Regions from separate parts of the Novosphingobium gossypii genome, predicted to be linked through region 3. Evidence: riboswitches for the same ligand, from Rfam matches in the RefSeq annotation. Region 3 holds a riboswitch; each other region holds the start of a gene.
The links. A riboswitch is a leader RNA that binds a small molecule or an ion and turns the genes downstream of it on or off. The one in region 3 is predicted to bind cobalamin.

Region 1 (10,256 bases), on a different contig from region 3:
GAGACGCCGGTCACGCCCGCCATGGTGGAGGACGTGCTGGCAGGCTTCGCGCTGGATGCCGCCGAATGGCGCCCTCGCAGCGAAGCCGACATGCTGCGCTACTGCTATCACGTCGCCGGGGCAGTCGGTGTGATGATGGCCGCCGTCATGGGCGTACCCGCCGACGACGAGGACACGCTGGACCGCGCCTGCGACCTGGGCCTGGCGTTCCAGCTGGCCAACATCGTGCGCGACGTGTGGGAAGACGACGCCAACGGTCGCTGCTACCTGCCGGTCGAATGGCTGGCAGAGGCGGACATTCCGCCCGGCGAAGTCACCAAGCCGCATTACCGCCACGCTCTGGTGCCGCTGATCGCGCGCGCCTGCGCCATGGCCCGCGGGTACGAGGCTTCCGCCCGCGTCGGCGCCGGCAGGCTGGCGTTCCGGCAGCGCTGGGCGGTCCTGTCCGCCGCCGGGATCTATGGCGGCATCGCCAGCGAAGTGGAACGGCTGGGCGCCCATGCCTGGGACCATCGCGCGCGGGTCAGCACGGCGCGCAAGCTGGCATTCATCGCCGGCGCCTTCATTGACGCACAGCGGTCTGCGCCGCTGGCCGAAAAGCCGGTCCCGTCACGTCGCGAACTGGCGGCGATGGGGCGCTGACGGATTTTTACAAAGAACCGCCGAAACAGTCTGGAAACAATTCCACGAATCCCCGCGTTACTTCCCCACTGACATTTCGGGAGCAACGTCCATGCTATTCACCATCGCCGCGATTCTGATCGTTCTGTGGCTGCTGGGATTCGTCGTCTTTCATGTTTCCAGCGCGCTTATCCACGTCCTGCTGGTGATCGCCATCGTCGTCGGTCTGGTGCAGCTGTTCCGCGGTCGCAGGGTATAGTTCCCCGCGTAGCGCTCCCCGCCGGTAGCCTTCAGTGGCCCACCGGCGGGGGTGCGTTGCGATAGAACCCCGGCGGGTTGAGGCGACGGAACAGGCGCCCCCGTTCGGAATAGAGCACCAGCACCAGCGCGATCAGCCCGCAGATCACCATGGCCGCCATGATCGGGCGCGCCGTTCCGTCATAAGCCTGACCGATCACCGAGCCGAGCACCGCGCCCAGCACCATCCGCACGAACGCCATCACCGATGCCGCCGCCCCCGCGATCCGCGCGAAGGGCTGCAGCGAGATCGACTGGAAGTTCGCCCCGATGAAGCTCAACATGCACATCGACAGCGTCATCAACGGCAGGAACGTCCAGATATCCTCGCCCCGGATCGCCAGTATCAGGTGGATGGCGCCCAGCCCGATATAGCCCAGCAAGGCTGCATGCGACACGCGCCGCGCCCCGAACCGTTCGACGATGCGGGCATTGGCGAAGTTGGTGCAGGCCATGACCAGCGCCATGCAGCCGAAGATCACCGGGAACCACGTCCCCGCGCGGAAGTGCTCGCCCACCAGCTGCTGCGCGCTGTTGATGTAGCCGAACAGCGCGCCCTGCACGAAAGCGGCGCCGAGGAAATAGCCGATCGCCGCACGTTCGCGCAGCGCCAGCCCCATGTTGCGCGCGATGACGCCCAGCTGCACCGGCTGGCGATATTCCTGATGCAGGGTCTCGGGCAGTCGCAACCACGCCCAGCCGAACACCAGCGTCGCCAGGACGCCCATGATGCCAAAGATCCACCGCCATCCCGCGAACAGCAGCACCGTCTGGCCCACCATCGGCGCCACCATCGGCACGACCATGAAAGTCATCGCGATCAGCGACTGGCTGCGGGCCATGCGGTCGCCGTCGAAGCGGTCGCGCAGGATCGTCATCGGCATGACGATCATCGCCGACGTCACGAACCCCATCACCCCGCGCGCGATCAGCAGAAGTTCGAAGCTGGCCGAAACCGCGCAGACCACCGAAAGCAGCACGTAAGTGGTGATCGCCGTCAGGACGACGGGCCGCCGCCCGAACCTGTCTGCCAGTGCGCCCGGAAACAGCGAGCCCAGCCCCGAGCAGATCAGGAACACGCCGACGATCAGCTGCCGCTGGTTAGGATCGGTAAGCTGCAGGTCGCGGCTGATCGCGCCCAGTGCGGGAAGCATGACATCGATCGCCAGTGCCTGAAGCGCCTGGAACGATGCCATCATCACGACGAATTCGAGTTCTCCCATCGGGAACTTGGATGTGCGGGACTCGGGGGAGGTCATGCCCCGGCGAATGACGCACTTGGCAAGGGTTTGCCAGCTAAATCCGCTCTCTCCCCGTCATGCAACCATGGTGCATCCGCCATACCTTGCCCTATATCAGGCTGATGGCCAGGCAGGACGGACACGGGGAGGAGCAGGAGGCCGACGGCCTGCGCAAGATCATCCACGTCGACATGGACGCCTTCTACGCCAGCGTCGAACAGCGCGACGATCCTTCGTTGAAGGGTCTGCCTGTGGCGGTGGGCGGCTCCTCGGGTCGGGGCGTGGTCGCTGCCGCCAGCTACGAGGCGCGGCGCTTCGGCGTGCGATCGGCGATGCCGTCGGCCCGCGCGGTACGGCTGTGCCCCGATCTGGTATTCCGCAAGCCACGATTCGATGTCTACCGCGAGGTCAGCCGCCAGATCCGCGCCATCTTCCTGGATTACACGCCGCATGTCGAACCGTTGTCGCTCGACGAGGCCTATCTGGATGTCACCGCGGACCTCAAGGGCATCGGTTCCGCCACGCGGATTGCACAGGAAATCCGCCGCCGGATCAAGACCGACACACAGCTCACCGCCAGCGCTGGGGTATCGTACAACAAGTTCCTCGCCAAGCTCGCCAGCGACCAGAATAAGCCCGACGGTTTATGCGTGATCCGTCCCGGCGAAGGCGCGCAGTTCGTGGCAGCGCTGCCGGTGCGGCGTTTCCACGGCGTCGGTCCGCGCGGTGCCGAGAAGATGGCACGGCTAGGCATCGAAACCGGGGCTGACCTTGCCACCCGCGACCTTGCTTTTCTGCGCGCTCATTTCGGCAGCTTTGCCGAATACCTGTTCCGCGCGGCGCGGGGGGTGGATCTGCGGCAGGTGCGCGCCGACAGGCCGCGAAAGTCGGTGGGCGGCGAACGCACTTTCTTCGAGAACATCGAAGATCCGGCAGCTTTACGCGAAACGATGGACCATATTGTCGATGTCGTCTGGGATCGCATCAAAGGATCGAAGGCGAGAGGCCGAACAGTGACGCTGAAGCTGCGCTACGCCGATTTCCAGACGCTGACCCGCGCCCGTTCGCTGCACCATTTCGTCGCCGACAAGGCCGAGTTTGCCGCCATCGGCCATGCTCTGCTGGCAGAGCAGCTGCCCCTGCCCCAGCCGATCCGCCTGATGGGCCTGACCCTGTCAGCGCTGGAACGCCACGAAGCCGACGTTCCGCGCGCCCGCGATGGTCAGCTGTCGCTTCTCTAGCGGCAGGCCGGGGCGCGGGCGGGACCGGCGGCGCAACGACGCAGCGGCCATGCGGGTTTCCTTTCCAAACCAGAAGGAGACAGTTCATGCGCCGCATTCCCTGCATCCTTGCCCTTGCCGTCCTGGCCCCGGCTGCACCGGCCTTGTCAGCTGCGCCGCAGGATGCGCAGGCAATATCTTCCATGCCCGAAGCCGGTGACCCTGAAGCGGCCCGCCGCATGTTGAATGCCGAGCAGGCCGATCGCGCCCGCCAGCAGGCCGCTGACAACGTCGCGCGGGCACAACGCTATGACGCGCAGCTTGTCGGCAACGAACTGGAAGCCGAACACAACGCCTCCGTTTACGAGCGCACATTGCAACAGCACGACCTCGCGGTGGATACCTATCGCGCCGAGCGGAAGCAGTGGGAAGTGCGCAACCCCGCATGCTGGAAGGGCAACGCGGTCAAGTGCCCTGCCGAGCCGCCCGTTCCCGCCAGCGGCAGCTGACCACGTAGCGGCGGCACTCGGCCCGTCGCACCGCTCATCGCATTGAAATTGCATCCCCTGCCCGATCGGCGCACAGAGCGCGGATCGGGCTGACGGCAATTGCGCCCCGGGGGAATGCACAAGCATGAGGGTTTCACGTAAGTTCTGCGTCGTCGCAGCCGTTTCCTGCGCATGGAGCGCGCCGCTTCTGGCAGACGATCCGCGCGATCCGACCATGACGCCGGAGGCCATCGCGCGCGACCGGGCGACCATCCGCCGCCTCAACCGCGAGCAGCTTGAATACGTGCAACGCCGCGATGCCGGTTATGCCCGAGGCTGGCGCGCCGCCGCTGAAGCGCGCGCCGCGCGGTCGCAAGCGTCCGACAATGACGCAGATTACGCCGACATGCACGCCGACTATGCCGAACAGCGCCGCCGCTACGATCGAGCCGTAAGGGACTGGCAGGACGATGTGGCCGCTTGCCGGGCGGGCTATTACGATCGTTGCGACCGGCGATAGAAGCGTCCTTGTGGACAGGCTGATTGCCGGGGTTGGGCGTCGTATCGCACGGCGCTAGTCCTGCGGTTATGCCAAGCATACCGCGCCTCCTGCTGACCATGGCCCTTGCCTCCGTCCTGTCGGCGTGTGGCGGCAGTGGCGGATACCGGCCCGTCAGCGACGTGCCCGTCCGCATCGGTCCGCCTTACAAGGTGCGCGGCACGACTTACACTCCCGCCGCCCAGCCGGGCTATGACGTACTGGGCTATGCGACGTGGTACGGCTCTGAAAGCGGCAACCGCGTCGCCAACGGGGAACGGTTCCGTCCAAACTGGATCACTGGCGCGCACACTACCCTGCCCCTCCCCGCGTACGTCGAGGTGACATCTCTCGATACCGGGCGGCGGATCGTCGTCCGCATCAACGACCGCGGCCCTTTTGGCGAAAGCGCCCGCATCATCGATCTGTCGAAAGGCGCGGCCGAACTGCTGGGCATCCGGGCCAAGGGCAAGGCCGCCGTCCGCGTCCGCGTGGTGGAGCCACCGGAAAAGGATCGCGCCGCCTTGCGAAAAGGCAAACCCGCCGCCACGCTTCCTCCGATTCCCGCGCAGACGCTCGCCAATCTTCAGGGCCAGTTCGCGCGCGGGGTCGGAACCCGCTGACGCCAGGAACCAAACCGCGCCCTTTCGCGTTTCCTCTCCAAAGGAGAGAGATCATGACAATCGGCGCCGAAATCCCGTTCCGTCGCAGCAGGTTTGCACGCGCAACCGGTTCGCTCATCTTCGACCGTCAGCGGGACGACCGCCTGCGCGAAGCCCGCCAGAACGAAGAACCGATGCGGGTATGGTCCGGCAAGGGCCAATTCGTACCTGGCTGAACCCGGTGCGAAGGGGCGACCTCTGCGGCCGCCCCGCCCCGATTACAGCTTTACGCGCACCCCGGCATAAGCCGAACGGCCCGGCGTGCCGTAGCGGCGCACTTCCTCGTAATGCGCGTCGAACAGGTTCTCCACGCGGCCATAGACCTCGATCATCGGCGTCACCGCGAAAGCCGCGCGAACACCGACAACGAGGTTACCATCGACATACTGCGTGTTCGCCGTATCGTCGTAACGTCCGCCGCCAACGCGCAGGTCCGCACCCAGCTTCAGGCCCAGATCCCACCCCTTGTCGAGGCTTGCGTAGAGGTTGCTCTGCGGTCGCCGGGCCAGTCGCGTTCCGGTGATGGTGTTGCGCGCGTCCAGATAGGTATAGGCAAGGTTCAGGTCGAAGCCCTGCCAGTTCATCACCTGCATGCCCAGTTCCAGCCCCTGCGCACGGGCCTTGCCGACGTTGTAGTAGTTGAAACTGGCCAGATCGTAATCGATGAGATTGCGGGTACGGCGGTCGAAATACGTCAGCGTGAACCGCCCCATGCCCGCGGCAAACGGCTGTTCCACGCCGACGTCCCAGCTCCTTGAGGTTTCAGGGTCGAGCGAACGGAACCCGGCGTTGGTGTAGAGCTGATACAGCGACGGAGCCTTGAACCCCTCTCCATAACTGGCCCGCAGGATCGGCGCGTCCGCTCCGGTACCGATCACCCACGCACCATTGGCCGCGAACGTCGTCCTGTCGCCGAAATCGGAATTGTCGTCATATCGCAGGCCACCGTTCAGGGTCAGGCCCGCAAGCGGATGCACCGTCAGGTTGGCGAAGAGGCTGTCGATGCGGGTCGAGTCTCTGGACCCGAAGTTGTCGTCGAACTTCTGCTTTTCGGTCTCGCCCCCCACCAGGATCGAGGCCGCCTCGATCGGCGCGAAGCTGGCCTGCCCTTCGAACCGTTCGGCACGGCCATTCGTGATGTAGGGACCGAACACGGCATCGTCTGAGATGCGGCGGCTGTCGTTCAGGCCATACCCCACGCGGGCGTTGAGCCGTCCGTCCAGCCCGGCATAGCGCAGGTTCGCATAGCCCAGCGTGTCCCGCTTCATACCCACGTTCAGCGCATCGGCGCCGGTATTGTCGTAATCGTAGTTGGCCTTGGTATAGAACCCGCCCGCATCGGCGGAGAGGCCCGGCGCAAGTTCGATGGAGGCGCGGGCATTGGCGCCTTTGCTTTCGAACCCGTCCTTCTCCGTCGCACCGCGCCGCTCGTTGAAGGCGGAAAATCCATGGCCTTTCATCCAGTTGCCGCCAAGCGTCAGGCCGACCGGACCGACCAGACCCGCCGCCGATACGCTGGCTTGCCGACGGTCGCGCCAGCCGTATTCCGCCTGGCCGCGCGCGGTCCACTCTTCGGTGGGGCGAGCGGTGATGAGGTTGATGACGCCGCCGACGGCACGGCTGCCCCACAGAACGCCCGACGATCCACGTACCACTTCCACACGGTCGAACTGGCCGATGGGCAGCGTGCCGAAATCGAACCCGCCGCCGACATCGCCCGGATCGTTGATGCGCACGCCGTCGATCAGCACCAGCGACTGGGCATTTTCCGCGCCCCGCACGAAGACGCTGGCAGGCTGGCCGAAGCCGCCGGACTGCACCGTGGACACACCGGGAAGACGGGCAAGGACATCGGTGGCCGTGGTGGCCTGCGTCCGCTCGATCTCGTCACGCGTAATGACGCTGACGGACTGTCCGACCTGGGTGACAGGTGTGGGTTCGCGCAGAGCGGTGACGACGATGCCGTCGTCGTCCGCCAAGGCAGGTGTGCTCACGGCAAGCGCGGTGCCGAGCAGAAACAGGTACTTCATCGCGGTATTCCTCCAGACCCTGAACGTCATTGCCGTTCATGGCGGAAGGTGCGCGCGGTATTGCCGCCACGAACCCGCTGCACCCGGAACACCCCGTCCGGCTGCGGAACGACTGTCGTGGGCAGGTCTCCTGGCTTCCGGATCTGCGGTGCGCGTTCCGCCTTCCCGGCCATGGGCCAGTGGCATGGTGGAAGCGCCCTCCCCGGTCACAGTTGCGGGGACAGCGCCGGCATTCGCAGCCGGCTTCCCTCTTCGGCCCTCTTCGGGCACCCATGACGTGAGGGCGCGGATACCGGCGGGCGTGCGGCTTGGCAAGCAAGCGATGGATTGCTCCAATTCCAAGTAAATCTTAAGGGCTTCAGGATATAGGCTCCTCCTGTGCCGCAACGGGACGCCGCCGAATGCCCGGATGCAACAGGCAGGCGCACCGGCTAGGCCGTTGCTGCACTCTTGCGCTCGACAGGATTCCCATTGACCGCAATGCTCATCCACCCCGAACAGGACGCCGCCCCGGCGCCCGCGGTGGATTCGGGCATCGATCAGCGGTTTCCCGCGACGGCCCAGCGACCGCGTGACTTTTCCGCGCGCTATCCGCGCAAGGCACCCGGCATCGGCCATCGCCCCATCGTGCTTCGCCGCCGCTGGACCCTTGCTGTCACCGCGCTGGCCGCCGTCGCCCTGCCTGCGTTCGCTGCGCCCGAAGGATGGGGCAGCTTCGCCATCGCCGATGCCACGCCGCAAGACAGTGACGCCCTGCCGATGCCTTTCGAGCAGACAGGTGCCAGCTTCCCGGGCTCGGCCTTCTATTACCTTGAGACCGAGAAACACCCGCTGCAGGTCGGCGAAGGCATTCGATCCGATGCGGATGACCGTGTTTCCGGCCCCTTGTCCGTTGCAAGACCGCTTTACATCGACAATTCGGGCGTTGATCGCACGCGCGCGCTGCAGTGCATGACCGCCGCGATCTATTACGAGGCCGCCAGCGAATCCGACGCCGGACAGCGCGCGGTGGCGCAGGTGGTGCTGAACCGTGTCGCACATCCGGCCTATCCCAATACGGTCTGCGGCGTCGTCTATCAGGGATCCGAGCGCTCGACCGGCTGCCAGTTCTCTTTTACCTGCGACGGATCGCTGGCCCGCCGCCCGCAGCGAATGTTCTGGGAACGTGCGGAGAATGTTGCCCGCGCTGCGCTGGCGGGTTATGTCTACGCGCCGGTAGGCCTCGCCACGCACTACCACACGGTTCAGGTCAGCCCGTACTGGGCACCCAGCCTCCAATACCTCAGCACCATCGGTGCCCACCGCTTCTACGCGTTTCGTGGCGCCGCCGGCAGCCCCGCCACTTTCCGCTTCGCCTATCTGGGCGGAGAGCCGATGGCAGCCCCGCACCGCCGTGACGACACCGTCGACGCCGCAGCAGCCGCCGCCGTGCTCGATCCGCTGGCGGTGCAGCGTGCCTTCGCGGCGACGCAGCCTTCCACGCCCATGCCGACCAGCCCCGACCCGGTAGCGGCGATGACCCCTTCAGCAACCGCACCCACGTATTCCGCCGAAGTGCAGCAGCGTGGCGGCGACACCCTGTATCGTGCGCGCAATCTGCCCGCATCTCAGGGCATCCGGGCAGAGTACGCGAACTCGGGCCGCTGGCTAGCCGATGCCCCCGCCAAGCCCGCCGATTGAAGATAATCGATTGCACCGCTGCACCTTGGGGAATATCCCTAAGGTATATCATAAAAGCTTTGGAAACCACGTCCTCTCATGATGCCTTAGCGCCCTTGGGGGTATGACTGCTGGCAACACGTCGCCCCCCGATCGAACAAGAGAGTATCCGCAACCATGACCATCCGCTTCGCCGCCGCCATGAACGGGACGATGCCGGCCATAGCCGGAGTGCTCTGCACCGGCGCGCCGCTGGGCGCGGCCAATGACAATCATGCGTACCTTCGCAGCACCTTGCGGACGATTGCAGCCGAAGTGCCCGCGCTCGCCACCCCTGCGATCGATGCAGGCATTGCCGAAGCTCTGATGCATTTCGCCCGCCACGGCCTGTCTTCCGCCGACCAGGCCCGGGCCGAAGCGGAAGCCGCTCATGCCCGTGGAGACATGGCCGAACGGGCACGCTGGCTCGGCATCTGCGGCCATCTGGACCGCCGCATGGCCGCTGCCGTGAAACGCCGCCTTACGCTCTGAACCGCTCGACGCGGACATGGAAAAAGGGCCGGCGCTTGCGCACCGGCCCTTTTCATATGCCTGTGATAAGGCCGATCAGATGTGGATCGGCTTGCCGGTGACGGCCATTGCCGCTTCCTTGATCGCTTCGGAATGCGTCGGATGCGCGTGGCAGGTATACGCAATGTCTTCCGACGTCGCGCCGAACTCCATTGCCTGCGCCGCCTGACCGATCATCGTGCCCGCCACTGAAGCGATGCACCACACGCCGAGCACGCGGTCCGTCTCGGCATCGGCGATGACCTTAACGAAGCCATCCGGCTCGTGGTTGGTCTTTGCGCGCGAGTTAGCCAGCATCGGGAACTTGCCGACCTTGATCGCGCCGCGCTCCTTGGCAGCTTCCTCGGTCAGGCCCACGCCCGCGATTTCGGGCTGGGTGTAGACCACGCCGGGGATGACATCGTGGTTCACGATGCCGGTCAGCCCTGCGATGTTCTCGGCAACGGCGATGCCTTCGTCTTCGGCCTTGTGCGCCAGCATCGGGCCGGGGATCACGTCGCCGATGGCCCAGACGCCGTCCACCTTGGTGGCGAAGTCATGGTCGGTTTCGATCTGGCTGCGCTGGTTCAGCTCAAGGCCGATCTTGTCGAGGCCCAGACCCTCGGTGTTCGGCTTGCGGCCGATCGACACGAGCACCACGTCCGCCTCGATCACTTCCGCATCGCCGCCCGCGGCAGGCTCGACGGTGACCTTGGCGCTCTTGCCTTCAACAGTCACGCCGGTGACCTTGGTGCCCAGCTTCAGGGTCATGCCCTGCTTCTTGAAGATCTTGGCGGCTTCCTTGCGCACGTCGCCGTCCATGCCGGGCAGCAACTGGTCGAGGAACTCGACCACAGTCACTTCCGCGCCGAGACGACGCCACACCGAACCCAGTTCCAGGCCGATCACGCCGCCGCCGATCACGACCATCTTCTTCGGCACCGAAGCCAG
Region 2 (10,256 bases), on a different contig from region 3:
GGTCGGTGCCAGCCCGCGCGATTTGGATCGCGATCGATCCGACACCGCCTGCGCCGCCGATGATCAGGAGGGTGGCGGGCTTCTCCTCCGTCCGATCCTGCACACGCAGCCGGTCGAACAAGGTTTCCCAGGCGGTGATAGCCGTCAGGGGCAGGGCGGCCGCTTCGGCGACCGACAGAGTGGAGGGCGCGTGGCCGACGATGCGCTCGTCCACCAGCTGATATTCGACGTTGCTGCCATCCCGCGCGATATCACCTGCGTAGAAGACTGCATCGCCAACCTTGAACCGTGTGACGTCCGGCCCGACAGCCTCGACGGTGCCTGCGGCGTCCCAGCCCAATATGCGTTCCTCGCGGCCGCTGAAGGGGGCGGCGCCGGCGCGGACCTTGGTGTCCACCGGATTGACGGACACCGCCTGAACGGCAACCAGCAGGTCGCGGCCGCTCGGCTGAGGGCGGGGCAGTTCCAGATCGAGAAGAGCATTGGGCTGGTCGATCTGACCAGGATGACGATAGGCGACGGCGCGCATGGGAGATGCTTCCTTTTGCAGTTGCCCTCACCATCTAGGCATGGTGGCATTGTGCGCCATACGCACAAAAATTGCCCCTAGTATCAAGTAGGATACCGTCTTTGTCTAAGGCCCGCCATTCCCGCTTCGACTGCTCACCCGGCTGCGCCGTGGAGGCTGCCATCAGTCTGATCGACGGCAAGTGGAAGGCCGTGATCCTCTATCATCTCCAAGACGGACCTGTGCGGTTCAATGAACTGCGGCGGCGTAGCGGGACCGTGACACAGCGCACGCTCACGAACCAGCTGCGCGAACTGGAAGTCGATGGACTGATCGATCGGGAGATATTCGCTCAGGTCCCGCCAAAAGTGGAGTATCGGCTCTCCGAGCGTGGGCGCACCCTGACGCCGATCATCGAGGCGCTGAAGGCATGGGGGGATGCAAACATGGACCTGTTCGCTCGCCGCTAAGCCCGCCTGCGGTGTCTGCAAGCGGACTGTCTGCACCTGAGAAGCGTAAATCAAACGCTAGACGGCAACAATGGGTCGACGGCCGAAACCGCTGCTATGCGTCCGTGCAGGTCGTTCAGCAGTCTCGCCGGCGATCCCGTAACCGGTCGTCCATGAGACGCAGAGATGAGCACGATGAAGGACCGGGCTCGGGAAATCACCTGTGCTCGGCCCGCTTTGAGCTTTGGTGACAGAATAGCTGACATCCCTACCCTAGGGTAGTGGTCAGTTGCCACCGACTAAGCGGACATAGAGCGCGTAATCTCGGTTCTCTGATGACTGCGGTCGATTTACCGAATTGCAGCTGAACCTGAACGACGTGTCTTGGCCGGTGCTTCTCACCTTCGTAGCGTGTGTTCCCGGCGTCGTTTGCAGATGCCGCGCAAGACGGCGAATGTCTCTGTATACCTTGTTCCAGGCCATCCAGGTTCCGGTCGCGCAGACCAGCGTGACGGCAGCCAGCAACGGCAGCACGATGAAATCCCACCACGGGCGTTTACGCAACAGGGGAAAGTCGAGGCTGTGCAAGCCATCCTGTAACCAGCGGAACCCCCGCCCGTTGCGGTCGAAAGCACGCAGGATCCGGCCGCTGGTGGGATCGATGTAGAGCCGCGTCTTCTCTCCATCCGCCAGCACCGCGCGCCAGACCGGAAGCGGTGCGGCGAAGCGGTGGCGGTAATAGTAGGCGTCCTCCTGCGACAGCAGCTCCAACGACGCGATGGTCGGCTGCCCCGAAAAGGCAGCACGCAGTTCGTCCGGCGTCAGCAAGGATGCCTTGCCTTTGGCGTCGAGGCGCTGCGCCCGGCTGTCGGCCCTGGACACGATCAGGAATGTTCGGCCACCCAGCGGCGCGGTTTCGATCCGCAGGGTATCGTTCGGAAGATCGTGCAAGGCGGACAGGGCCTTCCGAACGTCGCGCCATGGCATCGAACCGGCCAGCCTCTCCCGCTCGGCAAATTCAGCCCTGCTGTCGAGGAACCCCCAGGGGTTCATGGAGAAGAGGCCGCTTGCCACCCAGGTCAGCGTCAGCAGTCCGAAGAACAGCCCGAAGACATGGTGCCACCACCACAGCCCCTTGTAGGGCGACCCGATCCGGCCATCGCGCTTTCGGCGCACGCGAGCGATGCCGCCCCAGATGCCCGTCACCGTGAGAAAACATCCCGCAAGCGAGGTCCAGACGACCACTTCGTTCCACAGCGCGCCGTTCTGCCGCAGCATCGTGGGATAAAGCCAGTGTGGCACCGCGCCCAGCCAGCCCCAAAAGCGCTGGAAGCGCGCCGTCTCCTGCACGACTTCACCGGACCCGCCTGAAATGTAGATCTCGGTTCCGGCGTCGTCGGCGAAGTCCACCCGGTAGAGCGGCGCGTTGCGCCGGTAGGTTTGCACGGTCCATTGGTCGATCCCGGTTTCCACGGGGGCGCGAGGCTCGCCCGCAATGCCGTGACCATTCGCGAAATCCTGCGCGATCCTGCCGATCTCCTGCCGATCCGGCGTGGCCAGCGCCTTGCCGCTCGTCAGATCGAAGGCGGCAGGGATCGCGCGCATCTGAGGGATCGTGCGGTCGGTGGATTCACCGGGCACGACCCGCAGGACCGGACGCCCCGCCAGCATCTCGACGCGGGCGGACGAGATCGGCGTGTCCGGTGCCATGTCCACGGTGTCGAAGCTGGCGGACGGCGGCAGATGCAGTGGGGCAAGGCCCTGCACTTGTGCGGAAGGCTCCAGCCTCGGATAGTCCACATAGATCATCACGAAGCCCGAGAGGCACCAGATCGTCATCAGCAGGCCGACGAAGACGCCGAGCCAGCGATGAAGGACAAGGATCGGGCGCGGTAGCAGGCTGCGCGAGCGCTTCTTTCGAGGATGGGGCCGAGGCTGGAGTGTGCTCATGGCCTCAGAAGCTCAGGCCGTAGCTCATCCGCAGCGTGCGCGGCACGCCCCGGCTGAAGTAGAGGAAGCGGCTGTTGCTGCCATCCAGCGCGCCCTGGTCGGTCACCGCCGACTGATAGCCCCGTGTTGCATATTCCCGGTTGAACAGGTTCTCGACATTGACGCCGAAGCGGTTCCGGCGCGCCGCACCGTCGACGTAGAGGTAGGCCCCGGCGTCCACCAGCGCGTAGTTGCCATAGTTCCGGCGGCCGAAGCCCGAAGCGGTGGACCATACGTCGCCGATCCAGTTGACCGAGAGATTGGCGCCGAACGGCAGGTCCGCCGGCGCATAGGCAAAGGTACCCTTCGCGTATTGTCGGGGATTGCGGTCAAGCTGGGTGGACGATCCCCTCTCGCGCACGCGGGCGTAGGTATAGCTGGCATTGAGGCTCCAGCCCCCGGCCATCTGCGCCGTCAGTTCGAATTCGCCGCCCTGCGAGCGGACCTTGCCGTCGAGGTTGGCGTAAGTGCCGTTTGGATAGGCCGGGTTGTCGTAATCGTAGTCGATCATGTTGGTGATGCGGCGATTGAAGTAGGTCGCTTTCCAGCCCAGCGTGACCGCGCCTGCCGGGAAAATTCCGCCCGCGGAAAGGTTGAGGTTGAGGCTCTGCTCCGGGCTCAGGTTCGGGTTGCCGATCTCGCAGCAGGGGTCGTTGCCATAAAGCTGCGAGGCGTCGGGAAGTACGAAGGAGGTGCCGCCGTTCGCCTCGACATAGAGCGCGTCGGCAAAGTCGTAGCGGCCGGACAGGTTCCAGATCGTCTTCTTCGCCCCGTCCGTGCGGTTGTAGCGCAGGCCCGCGGCAAGGCGGCCCTTCGAGGAAATCTCGTCGGTGGTACGGACCTGGAAGATTCCGGCATGGACCTGCTCGCTGGTCGGCGCGATCAGCAGCACGTCATCACGCCCGCTGAAGTTCTGGAAATCATAGCCCAGCAGGTACTCGAGGCCGGGATGGAGATGCAGCTTGACCACCGCGCTGCCGCCCCAATCGCGATAGCCCCAGAACGTGCCTGCCGGGTAGATCACTTGCGGTTGCAGGTCGGGAAGCGAATTGCGGATCTGGACGTAGGCCGTCTTCCAGTCATGGAAATAGCCCTTGAGGAAGAACTGCACGGCGTCGCTGCCGGTGTAATCGAGGCGGACGCTGGCGATTTCCTCGTTGCGATCGTTGCGGCTCTCGCGGATGCGCGTGGGCGAGAGGTTGTCGAGGTTGGCCTTGGTGTGCTGGTACTGGGCATTGAGCACCAGATCGGGGGCGAGGTCGTACTGGTACTTGAGACCAGCCGACCACAAGTCGTAGCCGAGGTGGCGATCGGTGAGGCTGGGCTGATAGGCGCTGTAAGGCGTGTAGCCTTCCGACCGGTTATGCGAAGCATAGGCCACGAAGCGGTGGTTGCCTGCCGCGCCGCGCAAGTAGCCATCTACCGTGGTGCCGCCCCAGGAATCCACGGAGGCATTGACCTGGCCGTTAAAATCGTCGGTAAAGCCGCGCGTCACCACGTTGATGACACCCGCCGAAGCCTGCGTGCCGTAGAACAGGCTTTCCCCGCCGCGCAGCACTTCGATACGCTCGATCATGCTGGCAGCAAGCGTGTCGTTGGGCGATGTTCCGCCATAGAGGCGGTTGTTGAGGCGGATGCCGTCCATCGTCCAGAGCACGTCCTGCGTGCGCGAACCCTGCAGCGACACATCGACGTAGGTGAACGGCCCGTTACGGGCGCGAATGTAGAGCCCAGGTACTGATTCCAGCGCCTTGACCACGTCTACCGCGCCGCTGCCCTTGATCTGCGTTTCGCTGACGGTCACCACGTCGTTGCCGTAGCGGGAAAGCTCTTGCGGCAGCGTTTCTTCAAGGCTGGTGCCGGTGACAACGATGGCCTGATCTTCACCGGTTTCCTCGGCACAAACCTGCGTGCTCCAGGCAAGACCAAGCGCCACGGCAAGCGCCGTGTGCGAAATTGTAGCGAACTTCATCTTATCCCCCTGTCGAGCGCCATGCGATCCGGAGCAGGGGTCTGCCGTTCACGAACGGCCGGCGCACCGACCGGCCGGGCGCCCATAACGAAGGGACGACCGCTCAGCGCACCGTGCGGCCCCTGCCGCTGGTTCGTCGCTCAGACGGAGAAACACCGTGCCCTGGCCATCCCCTGGACCAAAGCAAGAGCGACCGGACGCAGGCAGGTCTCCTGGCTCGCGGGTCATAGCTTGATACACGGCCTTCCCAGGCCTCGCAGGATTTAGCGTCCGGCCCAGTGGCTACGGCAGGGGCCCTTGCCCTGCCGCGTGATGTGTATCTCGCTCACCGCTTACAGTTGCAGGGACAGCCTCGGATTCGAGGATCGCAACCCTCTCACCGTGTTCCCATTTTAAGCCTCTTTCGAGGCACCGGCGCGATCTTGTCCGCCATCCCTCACGGGGAAAACGGATGAGACGAGCTAGCCGGAGAGCGCACTGCGCGCAAGCGGGATTTGCCAGGAAGCCGACCTTTCCGGCGTAAGCCGGAGCAGTGCCCCTAAGCACGGGCCACGCCGATTTGATAGGATTCCTTTAGGCCAGCAAACGCAGCGCATTGATCACCATCATCAAGTTCCTTCTCCTCAATGGCTGGGGAGGAAACCATTCATTGGGCGACTTCCTCCCACAGTCCATCAGTGAGCCTTCGGCGCGACGTTAGATCCATCGGGCTGGCGCTGCGGTTCACCGAGCGGTACGTCCTTGCGACCGTACCGCGCATAGAGCGTAGGCAACACGAACAGCGTCAGCAGCGTGGCCGAGATCAGCCCGCCGATGACAACCGTGGCCAGCGGCTTTTGCACTTCGGCGCCTGCACCCGTTCCCAACGACATCGGCACAAAGCCGAGGCTGGCAACGAGCGCGGTCATGACGACCGGACGCAGGCGCTGGATAGCCCCGGTTCGAGCGGCTTCTGCCCGATCCATGCCTTTGCGCATTAGGTCCTGGATCGAGGAGACCATGACAAGGCCGTTGAGCACCGCGATGCCCGATAGCGCGATGAAGCCAACGGCTGCGGCGATGGAAAAGTCCATGCCACGCAGGAACAGCAGCAGCACGCCGCCCACTAGTGCCAAGGGCACTCCGGTGAACACGATCGCAGCATCGCGTACCGATCCCAGCGCGCCGTAAAGCAGAAGAAGGATCAGCGCGAAGCAGGCCGGGATCACGAGTTGCAGGCGGTCGCGTGCGGAAGCGAGGTTCTCGAACTGGCCACCCCATTCCAGATAGCTGCCTGCAGGCAGGCGGACATCTCTGGCGATGGCAGCCTGCGCATCGGCGACCACGCTGCCCACATCACGGCCACGCACGTTGGCCTGAACGACGACACGGCGCTTGCCGTTCTCCCGGCTGATCTGGTTGGGCCCATCGACGACGCTGATATCCGCGATGCTGGAGAGCGGCACGAACTGCAGGCCGGCCCCGCTGGAGGAAACCGGAACCTGCACCTGCTGGAGCAGCCCGATGTCCGAACGCTGGGTTTCGGAGAGACGGATCACCACCGGGAAGCGGCGGTCGCCTTCGAAGATCATGCCAGCCTCGCGTCCACCGAGTGTCGCAGTGACGATGTCCTGCACATCCTGCGCCGTGACCCCGAGCCGTGACATGGCGTCGCGGTTGACGCGAATGTCGAGCATGGGAAGGCCCGTGGTCTGCTCCACCTTCACGTCGGCAGCGCCCGGCGTGCGGCGAAGCACGCCTGCGATCTTCTCGGCGGTGGCGTTCATCGCGTTGAAGTTCTCGCCGAACACCTTCACCGCCACGTCACCGCGCACACCGGCGATGAGCTCGTTGAAGCGCATCTGGATCGGCTGCGTGATCTCGTAGGCATTGCCGGGGAACTTGTTCAGTTCCTTTTCCATGCGCGCGATGAGGTCGTCCTTGGTCACGCTCTTGTCCGGCCACTGGTCATGGGGCTTCAGGATCACGAACATGTCGGTGGCGTTGGGCGGCATGGGGTCCGAGGCCAGTTCGGCGGTGCCGGTCTTGGAGAAGACGAACTGCACTTCCGGCTGCTTCGACACCATCTTCTCGATCGGGACCTGCATGGCCTGGCTCTGCTGGACAGAGGTCGCCGGAATGCGCAGGGCCTGGATCAGGAGATCGCCCTCGTCGAGCTGCGTCAGGAACACCTGGCCCAGCGTCATAAAGGCAGCGATGGCGACGACGAACCCGACGACACCGGAGCCTACGGTGAGCACCGGGCGCTTCATGGCCTCGTCCAGACCCGGCTCATAGCGAGCCTTGAGCCAGGACATGATGCGGCCTTCCTTCTCCTCGACCCGGTTGGACAACCAGATCGCGATTGCCGCCGGCACCGCCGTGAGCGAAAGCACGAAGGCAAAGGCCAGCGCGATAATGACAGTCAGTGCCATCGGCACGAAGGTCTTGCCCTCCACGCCGGTCAGCGTGAGCAGCGGCACGTAGACGAGGATGATGATCGCCTGCCCGTAGACCGAGGGACGGATCATCTCACGCGCCGCCGTAGCGACGGTGGTAAGCCGTTCCTGAACCGTGAGCAGGCGAGCGTTGTAGTGCTGCTCATCGGCGATACGCCGGAGCGCGTTCTCGACGATGATGACCGCGCCGTCGACGATGAGGCCGAAATCGAGGGCACCAAGGCTCATGAGATTTGCGGAGACCCCGGTGCGCAGCATGCCGAAGCTGGTCAGCAGCATGGTGACCGGAATGACCATCGCGGCAATCAGCGCAGCCCGGAAATTGCCGAGCAGCGCAAACAGGACGACGATGACCAGCAGCGCGCCCTCACTGAGGTTCTTCGCGACCGTCTTGATCGTCGAATTGACGAGGTCGGTACGGTTCAGCACCGGCTGCACGATCACGTCGGGCGGGAGCGAGGCATTGATTTCCTTCAGGCGATCCGCGACGGCCGTCGACACGACCCGGCTGTTCTCGCCAATGCGCATGATCGCGGTGCCAACAACGACCTCGGTCCCATTTTCCGACGCCGAGCCCATGCGGATTGCTTGGCCGGTCTTCACCGATGCGACCTGGTTCAACATGATCGGCACGCCTTCGCGCGTTGCGATCACGACCTTGCCCAATTCGCCGGCGTTGCGGACCAGCGCATCGGAGCGGACCGCAAGACCCTCACCGTTGCGGTTGACGAAGCCGCCGCCGACACTGGTGTTGTTCTTTTCCAGAGCGGTCGCCAGATCTGTCAGCGTGACGTTCATCGCCGCAAGGCGCTGGATATCCGGCACGACAAGGAACTGCTTGGCATAGCCGCCAATGGAATCGACGCCCGCCAAGCCCTTGGTGTTCTTGAGCAACGGTGAGACGATCCAGTCCTGCGTGGTGCGCAAGTACGTCGCCTTGTCGATGTCGTTGGTCAGGCGATCGCCTTGGGGCGTGATGTAGCTGCCGTCGGGCTGCATGCCCGGCTCGCCGGGAACGTGCTTGTCGTCCTTGCGGTGTTCGAGGCGGACGGTCCACATATAGACCTCGCCCAGACCCGTAGCGATCGGCCCCATCTCGGGGTTCACACCATCGGGAAGGTTCTCTTTCACGCCGGTCAGATGCTCACCCACCTGTTGGCGAGCGAAGTAGATGTCGGTGCTCTCGTCGAACACTGCGGTGATCTGCGAGAACCCGTTGCGGCTAAGCGAGCGAGTGTAATCGAGACCCGGAATCCCTGCGAGCGCAGTCTCGATCGGGAAGGACACCTGCTTCTCGACCAGTTCCGGTGAGAGCGCTGGCGCCCGGACGTTGATCTGCACCTGGTTGTTGGTGATGTCCGGCACTGCATCGATCGGCAGGCGGGACAAGGCGGCGGCGCCGATGACGGCGGCGATCGCGGTCAGCAGCAGGACGAGCCAGCGCTTGTGGACCGCCCAGTTGACGGTTGCGGCGATCATGGCTCAGTCCTCGTGTGCCGCTTCGCCCTTGCCGAGTTCGGCCTTGAGCGTGAAGCTGTTGGTGGCGGCGACCTGCTCGGTGCCCTTGAGGCCCGAACGCACGATGACGCTGCCGCCGGCGTTATCGCCGAGGGTAACAGGCATGGCCTGGAACCCGGTCTTCGTGCGAACAAAGACGACGCTCTTGCCCTCGACTGTCTGAACCGCCGTGCTCGGCACGCGCACGACACCATCGGCGGCGCCGCCGCTGCCTTCGCTCGTAAGTTGGACCGAGGCGGTCACAGCTTCGCCCACCCGCCACTGGCCGGCACGATTGTCGAGCTTGGCGATCACCGGAACGAGCCGGGTCGCGGTATCAAGCGCTGGTGACACGAACGTCACCTTCGCTTCTGCAGAACGCCCGGACGCAGTAACCGTCACTGCGTTGCCGGGCCGCACCCGCCCGGCATCCGCCGGTTGCAGACTGAGCGACAGCGAAACGCTCGATAGATTGGCGACGCGGTACAGTTCAGCGTTGGCGTCCACCGTCTGGCCAAGCACCACGCTGCGAGCGATCACCTGACCGGAGATCGGCGCGGAGATGCCGAGGCGGTTAAGGCCGCCGCCGCCAGCGCCTGCCGCCGATACCTGACCCTGTGCCTGCTGGTAGGCGATCCGCGCTTCCGTGGCGGCGGTGCGCGCTGCGATCAGGTCCTGCTCGGGCGAAACCCGCTGTGCGAACAGGCGCTGTTCGCGAGATAGGTTCGAGTTGGCGAGGGCCAGCCGGGCGCGACTGGCCTCGACCTCGCCCTTGAGCAGCGCCGCTTCGCGGCTCTCGATGACGGCGAGCGTATCCCCGCGACCGACCGACTGACCGAGGTTGCGGTTAAGTGCGACCACGCGTCCACCGATGGCGGCAGAGACGACCTGCGTGCCCTGCGGATCGCCGTCGATCATCGCTGGCAGTTCAAGCGTTCCCGATCCACCGACCATGGCCCGGTCGATCTGGATACCGGCAGACGTGATCTGCTCCTGAGTCAGCGTGATCTTGCCTTCATCGGCATGAGCAGCTTCGTCCGCACCGTCGGCCTGTTCCTGCTTGGGCGCGGCATCTTCGCTCGCTCCGCCACCACAAGCGGCAAGCGCGAGGGCCAGCGTAAGCGGCAAAGCGGCGTAGGCTATCGTGTTCATCTTCATGGTAATCAATTCCCCCCTTCCGGCGCGACGGCGGGCGCGGTCAGGCGCTCCAGCTGCGCGCGGGCATTCTGGTAGGCGGCAAGCGCATCGATCGCGGCGACCCGCGTGTCGGCGAGTGTGCGTTCGGCATCGAGCAGGTCGAGCTGGCCAAACTTGCCCTCGCGATAACCGATGCGAGCGATCCGGGCAGCTTCTTGTGCGGCGGCAAGCGCAGGGCCGGACGCGGCCCGCGCAGCCGTCGCTGC
Region 3 (10,256 bases):
ACCGCAGCCCATACCTGTACGTGTCGGCGGCTTTGGCGGCGTGTCCGGGCTGGCCGCCTATCTGCGCGAACACCGCGTGACGCATCTGGTGGACGCCACCCACCCCTTTGCCGCGACGATGAGCGAAAACGCAGTGGCCGCCGCCCGCATCGCCGGAGTGCATCTTGCCGCCCTCACCCGCCCCGCGTGGGAGCCGGGCCCTGGCGACGACTGGACCGCCGCAGCCGACATCGCGGGAGCCGTCGCCTTGCTTCCCGAAACGCCGCGCCGGATCATGCTGGCGCTGGGCCGGATGCATGTCGAGGTGTTCGCCGCCCGTCCGCAGCACCATTACCTGCTGCGCTTCGTGGATGCCCCGGCGCAGCCGCCCGCGCTGCTCCGCCATACCCTGGTGGTCGATCGCGGTCCGTTCAGCCTTGATGACGATACGCGGCTGCTGCACGATCATGCGATCGATCTGCTGGTGTGCAAGAACGCCGGCGGCACGGGTGCGCAGGCAAAGCTGGCCGCAGCGCGGCGCCTTGGGCTGCCGGTGCTGATGATCCAGCGGCCCCGGCTGCCCGCCCGCACCGAGTTCCAACGACCCGAAGATGTGCTCGACTGGATCGCTCACGCCGCATCTTCCGGTACAGAGCGGGGCGTGTAGAGGATCGGGCTACCGGCCCGTTCGATCACCCGTGTCCGGCTCGACCCGACGATCACCATGGTCCGCATGTCCGCCATTCCCGCGTCCGCCTGCCCCAGAGGGACGATCCGCAGAGTCTCTTCAGGCGTGGACACCGCGCGGGCGAACAGGACAAGGCGATCATCGCCGCAGGCTTCGCGCAGCACCTCAAGCGCTCTTGCAAAGCCTTGGGGCCTTGCGCGCGATCGCGGATTGTAGAACGCCATGGCGAAATCCGCCTCTGCCGCCAGCCGCAGGCGGCGTTCGATCACGCTCCATGGTTTGAGGTTGTCCGAAAGATTGATGGCGCAGAAGTCATGGCCCAGCGGTGCCCCGGCCCGCGCGGCGGCGGCAAGCATCGCCGTGATTCCCGGCAGCACCCGGACATCCAGTTCGCGCCATGTCGATGGCCCCGCCTCCAGCGCCTCGAACAGGGCCGAGGCCATCGCGAAGACACCCGGATCGCCGGACGACACGACGACCACGCGCCGCCCCTGCGCCGCAAGGTCCAGCGCCAGCGCGGCGCGGTCCAGCTCCACCCGGTTGTCCGACGGATGCAGCGTCAGCCCGGCGCGGGGTGTCACGCGCGCAACGTAGGGAATATAGCCGACCACGTCGGTCGCTTCCGCCAGCGCGGCGCTGACTTCCGGCGTGACCATGGCCTCGCTGCCCGGCCCCAATCCGGCGACGGCGACCCATCCGGACGCGCTGATGGTCATGGCCGGCGCCCCTGTCCGTGGATCAGCAGGATCGAGAAATAGGGTGCAACCGCCTCGGCATCCACCAGCCGGGTCACGCTCTGCCCCGGCATGGCGGCGTGCTCGACCAGCCAGGCCGCGTCCTCACGCCCGGCAGCGGCGACGGCGCGGCGTAGCTTGGGCAGGTTGCGACCGATCTTCATGACCACCAGCGCGTCGGTATCGCGGATGCGCCGCACCAGTTCGTCTTCGGGCAGGGTGGCCATCGCCACCGTCAGCACATCGTCTCCCCATGTGATCGGCAGCCCGGTGGCGTTCCACGCCCCTGCCATGCCGGTGATGCCTGGCACCACCTCCACCGGAACCTGGCCCGAAAGGCGGCTGTGAAGGTGCATGAACGATCCGTAGAAAAACGGATCGCCTTCGCACAGCACGACCACGTCTTCACCGGTCCGCGTCGCCTCCAGCAGCCGCTGCGTGCAGTCGGCGTAGAAGTCGGACAGGCAGGCATTGTAGCGCGGATCGGCCAGCGGGATCTCGGTGGTCACCGGATATTCCATCGCGATCTCTACCGCGTCGGCGCGCAGCAGGCCCTGCGCGATGCGTCGGGCGTGGCCGGATCGCCCCTTCTTGCGGAAGTAGGCGATCTGCCGCGTACCGCGCACCAGCCGGTCCGCGCGCACGCTCATCAGGTCTTCCGCGCCCGGTCCCAGCCCGACGCCGTGAACGGTGCCGCTCATTCCGCCCGGCTCGCCAGAGCGTTGATCGCGGCTACGGTGATGGCGCTGCCGCCAAGACGCCCGGCGACGATGCAGCACGGAACCGGCGCCGCCTGCCAGAGCGCGTCCTTGGACTCCGCCGCTCCCACGAAGCCCACCGGACAACCGATGATCGCCGCCGGACGTGGGCAGGCCGGATCCTGCAGCATATCGAGCAGGTGGAACAGCGCGGTAGGCGCATTGCCGATGGCCACCACCGCCCCGCCCAGATGCGGACGCCACAACTCCAGCGCGGCCGCGGATCGGGTATTGCCCATCTCGCGCGCCAGGTCCGGCACGCCCGGATCGTTCAAGGTGCAGATAACCCGATTGTCCGCCGGCAGCCGCGCGCGGGTCACCCCTTCGGACACCATGCGCGCATCGCACAGGATCGGTGCGCCCCCTGCCAGAGCCCGGCGTGCCGCGCGTGCAAAACCGTTCGAGAAGCGGATATGCGCTTCCAGCCCGACCATCCCCGCAGCATGGATCATGCGGACGGCGACAGGCTCTTCATCGCTGTCGAAGCGCATCAAATCGGCCTCGGCGCGGATGATGGCGAAGGACTGGCGATAGATCGCGGCGCCGTCCTTCTCGTAGACATGCGGCATCAGGAAGCTCCAAGGAGGACGAGGATTTCGGCGCTGTCCAACCCCCGGTACAGCGGTTCGGCATCGGCGCGGGCAGCGAAGGCAAGGTCGTAACGGCCATTGTGGCCCACTACGGTAACGTCGGCGGGGCGCGAACGGGCGCACCCCTTGCCGCAGCCGGAAACATGCAGGCCGCCCTGCACGCTCGTGCAAAGCAGCCGCGCCAGATCGCGCGTCTCCACGCTGGCTTGCGGGCAGACGGGTGCGCCCGGGCAGGCATCGACGCGCAGCAGCGGATCGGCGGGATCGGTGGTAAGACCGGGAATGTCTGGCAAAGTCGCGCCCTCGACGAAAAGCATACGCCGCGGCGTCAGACGCAGCCCGGTGACGCCCGGCGTCCGCATCAGGTCCAGCAGCACGCGCGCCTCGATCCGCGCAAAGGGCACGCCGAAGACGATCCCGCCGGGCCGCTCACCCGGCAGGATGGCCGGCAGCGCAGGGGCGGGACGGGCGTCACCAGCGGCCCAGTCGGGAAGCGGCGTATCGTGCCGGGCCATCCGCCGTGCCGCCGCGCCGCCACTGTCGACGAACCAGCGCGTCAGGGCCAGCAAAGCATCGACCTCGCTACCGACGCGCAGCGTAACACCCCGATCCCGTCCGTCCGCGCGCAGCAGCAGGCTGCCGTCACCGGCGCGCTCGATCCGGAAATCGCCGGGTTCGCACGCCAGCGCCAGACCTTCGCCCGCGTCGATGACGAAGCCCACCTTGCCCGGAAGCTGCGAAAACTCCTGCAGCCGATCGCGCAGTTCGCCAGCGATGCGCGCGGTGTCGTCGCCTGCCCGCCAGTCCGGCGCGGCGAGGATATTGCGGCGGCTTTCCTGCTCCCCATCACCGTCGACGATGTTGGCAGCGCAAAGCTGCTCCAGCAGCCTCGGCCAACAGGCCTCCTCAACGCCGCGGATCTGGAAGTTGGCGCGACGGGTCAGGTCGATCTGGCCGTTACCGTAAGCCAGCGCGGCCTCGCACAGGGCCTGCACCTCGACAGCGCTCATCCGGCCCAGATGCGGCTTTACCCGTACCAGCAGTCCGTCCCCGGCCATCATCGGATGCCAGGCATCGGGGCACCAGCCCCGCACCTGTCCTTCTCCTTGCGCCGTCACAGGCAACCCACCCCGCGCGCCGGGCCGAACCAAGGGACGGGGCTTATCGGCAGACGCCGACCGACGCGGGCCGACGGGCGGGCGCAAAAGGCACCCGGCGACGCGCGCACGTGCAGCCCCGGCCGCACCGCTTCGTCGCCCAGACGGAAGAACAACCGTGCCGTGACCATCCCCTGGACCAAGGCAAGAGCGACCAGTGCGCCGGCAGGTCTCCTGGCTCGCGGGTCACAGCTTGATGCACGCCTTCCCGGACCTTGCGGCCCAGTGGCTGCCTCCCTGAAGGAGGCGAGTGCATCGCGCTATCCGCTCACAGTTGCAGGGACAGCCGCGGATTTGGGAGCCAGGCCCCCGCACCGCATTCCCGATTAAGCCCCGTGAAGGGCACCGGCACGATCATGTCCGGCCAACGGATCGCTCCGCAGCCGGACCTGCGCCTTACAACGAACTTGCGCGGTGACCAACCGATTCCGTCGCGAATGAACCAGGGTCCGGGCGGCCGCCGTTGCGAGCCGCCCGAAGGCCGATGCTACATGGTGACCTTGGCACCTGCGTACATGTAGCGGCCCACGAAGCTGATCGGGTAGTTTGTGGACGCGATCGAGGGTTCCTGGTCGAACAGGTTGTTGGCGCCGACGAAGAAGCGGAAACGCTCATCCACGTCATAGGCGACGTAGATGTCGTGCTGCCACTTTTCCTTGTAGCGGAAATACCTGGGATCGGAGATGTCTGGGTTGGCGGCCAGTTCCTCGATCGTGTAGCGGCGCGTCTTGCTGAACCAGCTGACACCGTAGTTCACCGTCAGCTTGTCCAGCTTCCAGGTCACGTCCGCGGTCGCGTTCCACTTGGGATAGTACGATTCCTCGCGGTCCACATCGACTGTCGCGCCCGGCGTCGGGATGAACTCAAGCTTGTTGAGGTAGCCGCCCACCAGGGTCACGCCGAACGATCCGGCCCGCGCCGTGTCGAACGCATAATTCAGCTTGATGTCGGCGCCCGAGGTACGGAAATTGGCGACGTTCTGGGGCTGCACGAACCAATCCGAGATATAGCCGGTGCCGGGGGTGCGCGTGATGTTGGAGCAGTAAACGTTGTCCAGCGTCGGCTGATCGACACAAAGTTCCGCGATTTCTTCGGCGGTGGGCGTGTTGATCGCGTTCTTCAGCTTGATGTCGTACCAGTCGAACGAAGCGACCAGCCCGGGGATGAAGCTGGGGCGCACAACCACGCCGGCAGTCCAGGTCCGCGCGGTCTCTTCCTGCAGGTTGCGGTTGCCGCCCGAGAAACCGGGAAGGCTGACCGTTGCCGCCGGATCGTTTTCGGGGTTGAACGCCGCGATCTGAGCGGGCGAAAGCCCCGCCGCCTGCAGCGTCGCCTGGCAGTTGGCCACGCGGTATTGGGTGCCCTCGCCGATGAACACCGGGTCGCACGGATCGCTGATGAACGAGAAGCCGCCGTTGCGCGGGGCGAACAGTTCGGAGATGTTCGGCGCGCGCACGGCTTCGGACCACGTGCCGCGGAAAGTCACGTCGCGGATCGGGGCGTAAGTACCATCGACCTTCCAGGTGGTGGTCTTGCCCACCGTCGAGTAATCGGAAAGGCGCAGCGCCGCACCGAAGCTCAGGTTGTAGGCGAACGGTACTTCCTTCAGGACCGGCACCGAAAGCTCCGCGAAGGCTTCCTTGACGTCGAAGCTGCCGCGTTCCGGCAACTGCAGCGAGAAGTCGGCCAGTGCCCCCTGCTGCAGCAGCGCATCCGGGGTAAACTGGCTTTTTTCCTTGCGATATTCGCCGCCCAGCGCGAACCCGACCGGACCGCCCGGCAGTTCGAAGAACTGACCGAAATCGCCCGAGATCGAGCCGGACACGACATGCTGCTGGATCTTGGCGCGGTTCATGATGTCCGCGTTGATCCAGTCCACCGCCGCCTGATCGCGCACGCCGTTGCCCACCAGGTTCAGCGGGCGGCAGCCGCTGCCGGCACCGGGCGTGAAGGTGGTCGCGGGCGCATCGAAGTTGTTGGGGTCGATGTTGCCGCCCACCAGGTTCGAACGGCATACGACATTGCCCGTGGCCGGATCGACCACCGCATCGAGCGCCGCATAATAGCGATCTTCGATGCGATAGTTCGTGAGACCGATCTTCGACTTGGTCTGCCCGAAAGTGTAATAGATATCGTACCGCGCGTGATCCGAAATCTGCCCTTCGAAGCCGCCGACGAACCGCATCGTTTCGCGGTCGTTGGTCTCACCGCGAACACCCAGATCGTAGTTGTCGCGCGAGATGTAGGCGCCGTCCGCCGTCGAGGCGATGCCGGCGAACCGTTCCTGCAGGTAGGGGTTCTCAGGCGTCAGGTACGTGAAGAAATCGAACGACGGCTGCGCCTGCGTGAAGGTCTTGTTGCGGACGTACTTGCCTTCGAAATAGAACGAAACCGCATCGCTGAAGTCGTAATGCGCCAGCAGGTTGACGTTGTGAACGCGGTTGGCGGCCTGCAGGTCGCCCTGGTAGCCGGCCAGCGGGGTGCTGTCGCCGCCCTGCGTCAGGCCGCCTGACGACGGCAGCAGCAGGCCCCGGTCATAGACCTTGCCCGAGCCGGTGTAGTCCGGGATGCCATCCAGATCGAGATCGATCGCGCCATCGGGCGAACTGTCGGCATAGCGCAGGTTGTTGAACGGACGACGATCGGGCACGGCGGGATCGTCCGGGAAGTCCGCCGGATCGCGCACGATGCCATACGTGCGCAGGGGATCGCCGGTCCGCGCGCGGCGGGTGCTGGACACCCGATCCTGTTCGCGAAATTCGTAGGACAAGGCGACATTGCCGCGCCCGTCACTGAAATTGCGGCCATACGTCAGCGAGCCGTACCGCTGGCCGGCGTCTCCACGGCTGGAGATGCCCATCTGTCCGCTGGCCTTCAGCCCTTCGAAGTCGCGCTTGAGCTGGAAGTTGACCACGCCCGACACGCCGTCCGCACCGTAGATGGCCGATGCGCCGCCGGTCAGCACGTCGACGCTCTCGATCAGGTCGGTCGGGATGGTGTTGATGTCGACGGCTGCGGAGCCGGACAGGCTAGCGACGTGGCGCCGGCCGTTGACCAGCACCAGCGTGCGGTTCTCACCCAGGCCGCGCAGATCGAGGAGCGCCACGCCTACTGCGCCGAAATCGCTCTGCGAACCGGACGTCCGATAGCCGCCCAGCGAATTCAGCAGGGCCGGGTTCTGCGCCAGAGTGTCGATGATCTGGACGTTGCCGGACTGCTCCAGCGTTTCGGCGGTGACGGTGACCAGCGGGTTGGCCACCCCGTAATCCGAGCGCTGGATGCGGCTGCCGGTGACGACGATGGCATCGTCGGCGCTGTCTTCAGCAGCAGTTTCCTGTGCATGGATCGTGGTCGGGAGCAATGTCGAAAGCGCGGTGGCAACAAGCCAAGCCCCGGCGCGGCGGCGATTACGGTTGATCATGGAGAGCCCCTGTATTGCCCTAGTTCAAGGATACAGGCTCTCGACAGATGCCATGGCTGTCAACATCTCGAGGTTATCTAGCCATCGCTTTATTACAGCATGTTGCAATGATGTTACGCTTATAAGTCGTTGCGAAAATTGCTACTTCTTGTCCAGATCGCGCCTTTATACTTCTCGCCCAAGGGCTCAGATGGTTGATGCATACCGCAAGGGCATTCCCGGCCGTGTGATGCACGGGATCGCAGGCAGTCCAGCCAAGCACCCCTAACTCTATAACGTGCTAGAGATTCTGTCGAAGCGCCAAGTTTTTCTGCCTCGCCGCGACAAGGGGCCAGCCTATCAGGGGCGAACATCGCCTTGCGCGATCACCGCCGTCAGGTTGCAACGCGGGACTTCGTCCTTGCACTTGCGGCGCGAAACGCTCAGTGGGGCGACCCCGCCCGCACTTGCCACCCTAATCCGAGCAGACCGCTTCGCTTTTCCATGATCGATCTCGACGGCATATCCAAACAGTACCCCGACGGACATGCGGCGCTGGCCGATGTGACGTTCTCGATCCCCAAGGGCGCCGTCTTCGGCATCATCGGCCGTTCCGGGGCAGGCAAGTCCACCTTGCTGAGGCTCATCAACGGGCTGGAGCAGGCGAGCAGCGGCACTGTCACGGTGGACGGCAAGGCCGTGGGGGCGCTGTTGGCGCCGGACCTGCGTTCCCTGCGGCAGCGGGTGGGCATGATATTCCAGTCCTTCGGCCTGCTTGCCAACCGCACCGTGGCCCAGAACGTCGAGCTGCCGCTGGAACTGGCTGGCGTCCCCGCCCCGGAACGCGCCGCCCGCGTCGCCACGTTGCTGGAGCGCGTGCAGATCGCGGACAAGGCAGACGCCTATCCTGCGCGGCTTTCCGGGGGTCAGCGGCAACGGGTGGGCATCGCCCGCGCGCTGGCCACGGCTCCCGAAGTGCTCCTATGCGACGAGGCCACAAGCGCGCTCGATCCCGAAACCACCCGCTCGATCCTCGAACTGCTCGCCGAACTCAACCGCGAGCGTAACCTGACCATCGTTCTCGTGACGCACGAGATGTCGGTCGTGCGCGCCATATGCGACCGGGTTGCCGTGCTGGACGGCGGCCGCCTGATCGACACCGGCCTCACGCCGGACGTGCTGTCGCGACAGGCCGCCGCGGACGGGTCAGGCCTCGCGGGCGCAGAAGCATGATGGACGCCCTGTTCCGCAACATCGTCTGGCCGGAGATCGGCCAGGCTTTGCTCGATACGCTGCTGATGCTCGGCGCATCGATGCTGCTTACGGTCATCGCCGGGGTGCCGCTGGGCGTCCTCCTGTTCCTCACCGGCCCCGGCCAGGCTGCGGAAAGCAAGCTGCTCAACCGCACACTCGGGGTGGTGGTGAACATCCTGCGGTCGATCCCCTTCGTGATCCTGCTGATCCTGATGATCCCCTTCACGATACTGGTGATGGGAACCTCGCTGGGCGTCGTGGGCGCGGTCCCCCCGCTGGTGGTGGGGTCCGCGCCGTTCTACGCGCGGCTTGTCCAGGGGGCGCTGCGCGACATTCCGCAGGCGACGATCGAGGCCGCCAAGGCGATGGGCGCCACCCGGCTGCAACTGATCTTCAAGGTGCTCATGCCCGAAGCGCTGCCCAGCCTGGTTTCGGGCGCGACGGTGACAGCGATCGCGCTCGTTTCGTTCACCGCGATGGCCGGAGTGGTCGGGGCCGGGGGCCTGGGGGATCTGGCGATCCGCTACGGCTATCAGCGGTTCCAGTCCGACGTCATGTTCGTCACCGTGGCGCTGCTGGTCATTCTGGTTCAACTCATCCAATGGTTCGGCGACTGGCTTTCGCGCCGGATCGACCATCGATAGGAATTGCGCCGATGATCCGTAGATCGCTGCTCGCTCTCATTCCCGCATTGCTTCTGGCCGCCTGCGGCGGCGCCGGTAACGAAAAGTCCGGAAATACGCTCAGCATCGCCGCCACGGCAGTGCCCCACGCCGAGATTCTGGAACACGTCAAACCGGCGCTGCTCAAGCAGGGGGTCACGCTCGAAATCCGCGTCTTCAACGATTACGTGCAGCCCAACAAGCAGGTCCAGCAAGGGCAGATCGACGTTAACTATTTCCAGACGCGCCCTTTTCTGGACGATTTCAACCGGGCCAACCATGCCGATCTGGTGCCGGTGGCGGCGGTCCACATCGAACCGCTGGGCGCCTATTCACGCAAGTGGAAGGATCTGAAGCAGATCCCTGATGGCGCGACCGTGGCCATTCCCAACGATGCCAGCAACGGCGGACGTGCCCTGCTGCTGCTGGGCAAAGCCCGTCTCATCACGCTGAAGAACCCGGCAGACCCGCTCGCCTCGACCCGCGACGTGGTGGGCAACCCGCTGCATCTGGTGTTCAGGGAGATCGAAGCGGCTACCTTGCCCCGCACGCTGGGTGAAGTGGATCTGGCACTCATCAACACCAACTATGCGCTCGACGCGGGGCTGAACCCCGTTCGCGACGCGCTGGTGATCGAGGATCGCAACTCGCCTTACGTCAACCTGATCGTCGGCAAGCCGCGGAGCGAGAGCGACCCGCGCGTCAGAAAGCTGGTCGCGGTGCTGCACAGCGAAGACGTTAAGCGCTTCATAGCCGGGTCATACAAGGACGCGGTGCTGCCGGCATTCTGACGGAGCACCGCCGACATCTCCGCCGGCGGTGCTTAGTCACGGGCGCGGTCAGGCGGTGGGCACCGTTCCGCCATCGATCACGAACTCCGCGCCGGTAATGCTGCCCGCCTGGTCCGATGCAAGGAAGGCGATCAGGTTCGCCACTTCCGCCGCGGTGCTAGGCCGACCGATCGGGATGCCGCCAAGCGAGTTCATGATGATCCTTTTGCCCTCCCCCGCGCCGCCGTCACCGCCCAGCCGTTC

Region 1: it holds a riboswitch for cobalamin, as region 3 does, so the genes downstream of both, GGR40_RS15165 (TonB-dependent receptor plug domain-containing protein) here and GGR40_RS13350 (cobalamin biosynthesis protein CobG) in region 3, are expected to answer to the same signal.
Region 2: it holds a riboswitch for cobalamin, as region 3 does, so the genes downstream of both, GGR40_RS21895 (TonB-dependent receptor plug domain-containing protein) here and GGR40_RS13350 (cobalamin biosynthesis protein CobG) in region 3, are expected to answer to the same signal.

What each region holds. Positions count from the first base shown of each region.
Region 1 covers NZ_JBNPXM010000008.1:65,658-75,913, forward strand. The annotation lists gene GGR40_RS15125 (phytoene/squalene synthase family protein) at 1-642, shown strand, start outside; gene GGR40_RS15130 (lmo0937 family membrane protein) at 734-880, shown strand; gene GGR40_RS15135 (multidrug effflux MFS transporter) at 912-2,177, opposite strand; gene dinB (DNA polymerase IV) at 2,282-3,400, shown strand; gene GGR40_RS15145 (hypothetical protein) at 3,487-3,888, shown strand; gene GGR40_RS15150 (hypothetical protein) at 4,013-4,387, shown strand; gene GGR40_RS15155 (septal ring lytic transglycosylase RlpA family protein) at 4,486-5,028, shown strand; gene GGR40_RS15160 (hypothetical protein) at 5,082-5,243, shown strand; gene GGR40_RS15165 (TonB-dependent receptor plug domain-containing protein) at 5,286-7,097, opposite strand; cobalamin riboswitch at 7,201-7,381, opposite strand; gene GGR40_RS15170 (cell wall hydrolase) at 7,578-8,777, shown strand; gene GGR40_RS15175 (hypothetical protein) at 8,934-9,287, shown strand; gene lpdA (dihydrolipoyl dehydrogenase) at 9,363-10,256, opposite strand, start outside.
Region 2 covers NZ_JBNPXM010000023.1:10,800-21,055, reverse strand. The annotation lists gene GGR40_RS21910 (zinc-binding alcohol dehydrogenase family protein) at 1-529, opposite strand, end outside; gene GGR40_RS21905 (winged helix-turn-helix transcriptional regulator) at 631-978, shown strand; gene GGR40_RS21900 (PepSY domain-containing protein) at 1,243-2,907, opposite strand; gene GGR40_RS21895 (TonB-dependent receptor plug domain-containing protein) at 2,912-4,918, opposite strand; cobalamin riboswitch at 5,104-5,349, opposite strand; gene GGR40_RS21890 (efflux RND transporter permease subunit) at 5,593-8,835, opposite strand; gene GGR40_RS21885 (efflux RND transporter periplasmic adaptor subunit) at 8,839-10,011, opposite strand; gene GGR40_RS21880 (TolC family protein) at 10,017-10,256, opposite strand, start outside.
Region 3 covers NZ_JBNPXM010000006.1:214,359-224,614, forward strand. The annotation lists gene GGR40_RS13330 (cobalt-precorrin-6A reductase) at 1-646, shown strand, start outside; gene cobJ (precorrin-3B C(17)-methyltransferase) at 610-1,383, opposite strand; gene cobI (precorrin-2 C(20)-methyltransferase) at 1,380-2,102, opposite strand; gene GGR40_RS13345 (precorrin-8X methylmutase) at 2,099-2,728, opposite strand; gene GGR40_RS13350 (cobalamin biosynthesis protein CobG) at 2,728-3,843, opposite strand; cobalamin riboswitch at 4,054-4,271, opposite strand; gene GGR40_RS13355 (TonB-dependent receptor plug domain-containing protein) at 4,394-7,327, opposite strand; gene GGR40_RS13360 (methionine ABC transporter ATP-binding protein) at 7,811-8,539, shown strand; gene GGR40_RS13365 (methionine ABC transporter permease) at 8,536-9,204, shown strand; gene GGR40_RS13370 (MetQ/NlpA family ABC transporter substrate-binding protein) at 9,216-10,013, shown strand; gene GGR40_RS13375 (SDR family oxidoreductase) at 10,062-10,256, opposite strand, start outside.